DNA from 2 places in the Azoarcus olearius genome. Region 2 is predicted to be linked to the other one. Evidence: predicted binding sites of a transcription regulator. Region 2 holds the regulator's gene; the other holds the start of a gene.
The links. Region 2 encodes FliA, which starts transcription of late flagellar genes. Its sites were predicted from a motif close to CTAAAGTTNNNNNNNNNNNNGCCGNTA; they were not measured.

Region 1 (3,409 bases), 400 kb from region 2:
ATGACCGCCGGCGTGAATGCGGTCGCCGATCATGCGACGCTGACCGCGCACAACGCGCAGGAAGCGCGCGAACTCTCCCGGGAGGGCACCCGCATCGTGTCCGACGCCTCCAAGGAGATCGAGCGCATCGCGCGCTCGGTCGAGCAGTCGGCGCAGGTGATCGCCGCGCTGGGCGAGCGTTCGGAAGCGATCAGCGGCATCGTCAAGGTGATCCGCGAGATCGCCGACCAGACCAACCTGCTGGCGCTCAATGCGGCGATCGAGGCCGCGCGCGCGGGCGAGCAGGGCCGCGGCTTCGCGGTGGTGGCGGACGAGGTGCGCAAGCTGGCCGAGCGGACCTCCGCGGCGACCAGCGAGATCGGCACGATGATCAACGCAATCCAGGACGAGACCCGCACGGCGATTTCGTCGATCCGCGAAGGCAGCAACCAGGCCCACGCCGGCGCGCAACTCGCGCAGCAGGCGGCCGGTTCGCTCGAACGCATCAACCAGGGTGCGCAGCAGACGATGGAGCGCATCGACGAGATCGCGGTGGCGATCGCGCAGCAGAGCCGCGAGGCGGACAGCGTCGTCGGCCATGTGCGCCACATCATGGACATGGTGGAGCGCAACTCCACCGGCGCCGCCGATACGCTGCAGGAAGCACAGTCGCTGGAGAGCCTGGCGGCCAACCTGCACGAGATCAGCAAGGTCTTCCGCCTCGGCTCGGAGGGCGAGCAGGCGATGCAGGTGCACAAGCGCATGCCGGAGATCGTCCAGCAGGCCGCGCGCGAGGTCGGCAAGCTGCTGGAAGACGCGATCGCGGCCGGTCAGCTGACCGAGGAGGCCGCGTTCGACTCCAATTACCAGCCGATTCCCAACACCCGGCCGCAGAAGTTCAATACGCGCTTCGACAGCCTCACCGACAAGGTCTTCCCGCGTGTGCAGGAAGCCGTGCTCGACCGCAACGCCGAGGCGGTGTATGCGATCGGCTGCGACCGCAAGGGCTATGTGCCGACGCACAACAAGCGCTTTTCGCAGCCGCTCACCGGCGACTACGACAAGGACTTCGTCGGCAACCGCAGCAAGCGCGTCTTCGACGACCCGGTGGGCAAACAGTGCGGCGCGCACGAACTGGAGTTCCTGATCCAGACCTATCGCCGCGACACCGGTGAAATCATGCACGACATCTCCGCCCCGGTTTACGTGAAGGGCCGCCACTGGGGCGGTTTCCGTATCGGCTACAAGGCATAGACGGCCGCCGAACGGGGCAGGGCGAGGCGCCGTCAAAATCCGGCACGGTGCCGCGCCGCGAGGCATGGTTGATGCGAGAATGCGGAGCCGCTCCGGTCCTTGGCAGTACGCCTCAAGTCTGTCGATGGCCGGTCGATAAACACAACATCACCTTCCGGCCGCGGCGGCCGGAGAAGACAAGCCGCCCCATGCGGAGAACGAAATGTCCGATCTGTTGAAGAACATCGATGCCCGCACCCGGCTTGCGGGCACCAACAAGCTGGAGATCCTGCTGTTCACGCTGGGTACCGACCAGCGTACCGGCCGGCGCGAAACCTTCGGCATCAACGTCTTCAAGGTCCGCGAGGTGATGCGCACGCCGCAGATCACCGCTGCGCCCGAGATGCCCTCGTCGGTGGAAGGCATGGTCAGCCTGCGCGGCGTGCTGGTGCCGGTGGTGGATCTGGCCAAATACGTCGGCATCGGCTCCGATTCGCCGCGCGACATCATGATCGTCACCGAGTACAACGGCCACACCCAGGGCTTCCTGGTGGAGGCGGTCGATACCATCCTGCGCCTGGACTGGTCGCAGATGCGGGTGCCGCCGGAAATGCTCACCGCCAACATGGGCGGGCTGGTTACCGCGGTGACCGAGCTGCAGGGCAACAAGCTGGTGATGATGCTCGACGTCGAGAAGGTGCTGTCCGAGACCACCCGCTACGACGACGCCTTCCTGTTCAAGGACATCGAGGCAATCGAGGACGGCGCCACGCACACCGTGTTCTTCGCCGACGATTCCTCGGTCGCGCGCAAGCAGATCACCCAGACGCTGGACATCCTCGGCGTGCGCCACGTCGGTTCGGTCAATGGCCGAGCGGCCTGGGAAGAGCTCAAGAAGGTGGCCGCCCATGCCGACGCCACCGGGCGCAAGGTCAAGGACATGGTCAGCCTGGTGCTGACCGACGTCGAGATGCCCGAGATGGACGGCTACATCCTGACCAAGCACATCAAGTCCGACCCGCGCTTCGAGGGGGTGCCGGTGATCATGCATTCCTCGCTGTCGGGCATGTCGAACCAGCAGCTCGGCAAGTCGGTCGGGGTGGACGAATACGTGCCCAAGTTCGAGCCGCAGCGCCTGGCGCAGACCCTGCGCCGCCTGCTCAAGCGCGACCACGCGGCCAAGGAGTGAGGTGAGCCCATGCTGAATCTGGACCAGAAGGACAACGCGCTGCTCGAAGCGGTGGATGGCCGCACGATGCTGGCCGGTTCCAACCGGATGGAGATCCTGCTGTTCTCGCTCGGCACCAGCGAGACCTTCGGCATCAACGTGTTCAAGGTGCGGGAAGTCTCCAAGACCCCGTTCATCACCAAGGCGCCCAACATGCCCAATGGCGTGGAAGGCCTGATCTCGCTGCGCGGCAACGTCATCCCGGTGCTGTCGCTCGGCAAGATCCTCGGCCTGTCGCAGCCCGGCACCGGCCTCGGCGGCTCGATGATGGTGACCGAGTACAGCAAGCGCACGCTCGGCTTCCTGGTCGACGAGGTGGACCGCATCATCCGCGTGGAATGGGACAAGGTGCGTACGCCCGACAACGTCTCGGCAGGCAACAACAGCTTCATCACCGCGATCACGGAACTCAACGACGGCAAGCTGGTGTCCATCCTCGATGTGGAAACCATCCTCGCCAACACCTTCGGCGAAGCCATCGTCGGCAACATCGCGCCGATCAGCGGCGGGCACGAGGTGAATGTGTTCTTCGTCGATGATTCCGCGGTCGCGCGGCGCAAGATCTCCGAGGTGCTCGACAAGCTCGGCGTGCGCCACAAGCACGCGCAGAACGGGCTGGAGGCCTGGACCCGCCTGGAAGGCATGGCCAGCCATGCACAGCAGATGGGCCGCCACGTCGCCGAGGAGATCGACCTGATCATGGTCGATGCCGAAATGCCCGAGATGGATGGCTATGTGCTGACCCGCAACATCAAGAACGACACGCGCTTCGAGGGCATCCCGGTAGTGATGCACTCGTCGCTGTCTTCCGACGCCAACCGGGCCATGGGAAAACGGGTTGGGGTCGATTCTTACGTGGCAAAATTCGACGCCGATGTGCTCGCCGAAACCCTGCGCCCGCTGCTGCAGCGCGCCCGCCCGGTCTGAGCCGCCCGCCCGCGAATTACGGAGACCAAGATGGCCGACCCC
Region 2 (3,409 bases):
TCGACGACGTGGTGCGCGCCTACGCCGGGCCTGACCTCGCCGGTGTGATCTTCTCCAAGGTGGATGAGGCGGCCTCGCTCGCGCCGGCGATCGACGTCGCGGTGCGCCGCAAGCTCGACCTGCTCTACGTCACCAACGGCCAGCGCGTGCCCGAAGACCTCCACCTGCCCAACCGCGCCTACCTGCTGCACCGCGCGCTGCGCGAGCAATCGGCCGAATCGCCGTGGCGCATGAATGGCGACGAAGCCGGCCTGATGCTCGCCGCCGGTTCGGGAGCCTGATCATGATTCCCGCCCGCGAAGACCAGGCGGCCGGGCTGCGCCGGCTGTTCCGCCGCGCGCCGCCCACCGTGGTGGCGCTGTATGCCGCCGGCCGTCAGCGCAGCTACAACGCGGTACGGGCCGCGCACCGCATCGCCGGCCAGGCCGAACGCGTGTTGCTGCTCGACGAGGCCACCGGTGAAGATTCGCTGGCAGATGCGCTCGGCCTGCCGCCGGGCGGCGATCTGCTGCAGATGCTGGATGGCCGCATGACGCTTGCCGACCTGCTGCAGCCGGTGCCTGGATTGATGGGCCGGGTGCCCGCGGCGGCAGCCGCGCTGGCGCTGCCGCTGCTCGACGACGCGCGCCGAGCCTGTCTGGTGGAAGCGGTGCGGGTGTTGCACCGCCACGCCGGCATCGTGCTGATCCACGCTGCTTCGGCGGCCGACCCTTCGCCCTTCGTCCACGCCGCGCCGCGGCGCCTGCTGGTGGCCGAGGTCAGCGCGAGCGGTGCGACCGAGGCCTACCAGGCGATCAAGCAACTGGCGGCGGCCGGGGCGGGTTCCTTGCACGTTGCCGTGTGCCGCGCGCGCAGCCGCACCGAGGCCGGCGCGTTCTTCGGCAGCCTGGAAAAGCTGGTGCGCCGCCACGTCGGCGTGCCGCTGGCCTTCGTCGGTGAAGTCGAGCGCGACGACATCGCCGCCGGCCTGCAGGCGCCGGTGGCGGAGTCCTCGCCGCGCGAGGCGGAAGCGGCTTTCCTGCGCCGCCTCGGCGCGCTCGCGGTGCCGCGTAGCCCGGGAGCATGAGAACATGCATCCATACACTTATCCGGCTGGAAATGGGGGCGGGGCTGCGGGAAAATGGCCTCCCCGCAATAGCGACGACGGCGAGCCCGAGCGGCCCCGGCGCAAGAAGATACAGGCGACCTGGATGTACGACGCAGAGGGCAATCTCGACAAGGATCACCTCGTTGTAGCCTACGCCCCGCTGGTCAAGCGCATCGCTTTCCAGTTGATGGCGAAGCTGCCGGCGAGCGTGGAGGTCGAGGATCTGATCCAGAACGGCATGATGGGCCTGCTCGACGCCATCGGCCGCTACGAGGAAGGGCTGGGCGCCCAGTTCGAAACCTACGCGGTGCAGCGGGTGCGCGGCGCCATGCTCGACGGCCTGCGCGAGAACGACTGGCTGCCGCGCAGCCTGCGGCGCGACATGCGGCGCATCGAATCGGCCATCCACGTGCTCGAACAGCAGCATGGCCGCCCGCCGAGCGAAACCGAGCTGGCCGAGTCGCTCGGCGTGCCGCTGCCTGAGTACCAGCGCATGCTGCAGGACGCGCGCGGTCACCAGCTGGTGTATTTCGAGGATTTCACCGATGGCGAGGGCGAGGACTTCCTCGACCGCCACCTCGGCGCGCACGAGTCGAACCCGGCCGAGCTGCTGGAGGACGCCGACATGCGCGCGAACCTGATCCGCGCGATCGACGACCTGCCAGAGCGCGAGAAGCTGGTGATGGCGCTGTACTACGAAGAAGAACTGAACCTGCGCGAGATCGGCGAGGTGCTGGGCGTCACGGAGTCGCGCGTGTGCCAGCTCCACAGCCAGGCGGTGGCCCGTCTGCGCGCCCGCGTCATGGGCGCCCGCGCCCCGGTCAGCGGCGGTGCCCGTCGCGGCCGCCCGCCCAAACGGCCGCCGGAGGCCTGAGCCCTTCCACGCCCTGCCGCCCGGCGGTCCGGTCTCTCCGGCCGGGCACCAACCGGACTGAACCCGCATGGACAGCATCAGCCTCGTCGGACTCACCCTCGGTGTCGCCGCGATCCTCATCGGCCAGGCGATGGAGGGCGGCCATATCGCCTCGCTGCTGCAGCCGACCGCCTTCCTGATCGTCATCGGCGGCACCCTCGGCGCGGTGATGCTGCAAAGCCCGCTGCGCGTCTTCAAGGAGGGCATGCGGATGGCGAAGTGGGTGTTCATCACCCCGGCGACGAGCCACGCGCAGTTGATCCAGCAGGTCACAAACTGGAGCCATGTCGCGCGCAAGGAGGGTCTGCTCGCGCTCGAAGCGCAGATCCCGCGCCTGCCCGACCCCTTCATGCGCAAGGGCTTGCAGATGCTGGTCGATGGCGTGGAGCCGGGCCGCCTGCGTGAGGTGCTGGAGGTCGAAATCGGCGCGTGGGAGGCGCAGTTGCGCCAGTGTGCGCGAATCTGGGAAAGCGCCGGCGGCTACGCGCCGACGGTCGGCATCCTGGGCGCGGTGATGGGCCTCATCCATGTGATGGAGAACCTCTCCGACCCCGCCAAGCTCGGCTCCGGCATCGCGGTCGCCTTTGTCGCCACCATCTACGGCGTCGGTTCCGCCAACCTCATCTTCCTGCCGATCGCCAAGAAGCTGCTCGCCCACATCGGCACGCTGGTGGCGCAGCGCGAAATGTTCGTCGACGGCCTCGTCGGCATCGCCAATGGCGACAACCCCCGCATCATCGAAAGCCGCATGCAGGGCTACGTGGTCTGACGCGCCACCTTCGCCCCCTGGGGGCCGCCCCGCGGCAGCAGGGCGGTGCCTTGCACCTATAGCCGGAAGCTGTCGATCGACCCTTTCAGCTCGTCGGCCAGCCGATGCAGCCGGTCCGCGGTGTCCGCCATGCGACCGAGGGCGCCGTGGCTGTCTTCCACCATCTGAGCGATACGCTCCACCTGCTGCGCGATCTGCGTGCTCGCTGCGCTTTGCTCGCGTACCGCCTGGCTGATCTGTTCGACCTCTTCGGCCGCGCGGCTGGACGACTGGCTCGCCGCGCCGACCGCGGCGGAGGTGCCGGCCATGCTGTCGCGGCTGGATTCCAGCGCCTGCAGGCCGTGGTTCAAGGCCTGTTCCAGCGCGTGGGCCTGCTCGCCCAGCGTGGAGGTGATGGCGTCGATCGCGCTCGCGGAATGGCCCGACTTCTCGGCGAGCTTGCGCACCTCGTCCGCCACCACTGCGAAGCCGCGGCCCTGTTCGCCGGCGCGCGCCGCCTCGATCGCGGCGTTCAGCGCGAGCAGGTTGGTCTGGTCGGCGATCTCGCGCACCTGCTGGGTCATCGCGGTGATCTTCTCGGCGTTCTGGATGAAGGCGCGGGCGGTTTCGGTGACTGCGTTCATCACGCTGGTCGATTCAT

Region 1: dqs_RS07765 (chemotaxis protein) is a predicted target of FliA. The motif match lies at 1,345-1,371, and genes of this name have one in related genera.

Annotation. Positions count from the first base shown of each region.
Region 1 covers NZ_CP016210.1:1,672,993-1,676,401, forward strand. The annotation lists gene dqs_RS07760 (methyl-accepting chemotaxis protein) at 1-1,233, shown strand, start outside; gene dqs_RS07765 (chemotaxis protein) at 1,436-2,401, shown strand; gene dqs_RS07770 (chemotaxis protein) at 2,411-3,367, shown strand; gene cheY (chemotaxis response regulator CheY) at 3,398-3,409, shown strand, end outside.
Region 2 covers NZ_CP016210.1:1,272,819-1,276,227, forward strand. The annotation lists gene flhF (flagellar biosynthesis protein FlhF) at 1-281, shown strand, start outside; gene dqs_RS05990 (MinD/ParA family ATP-binding protein) at 284-1,066, shown strand; gene dqs_RS05995 (RNA polymerase sigma factor FliA) at 1,191-1,961, shown strand; gene dqs_RS06000 (flagellar motor protein) at 2,029-2,769, shown strand; gene dqs_RS06005 (methyl-accepting chemotaxis protein) at 2,826-3,409, opposite strand, start outside.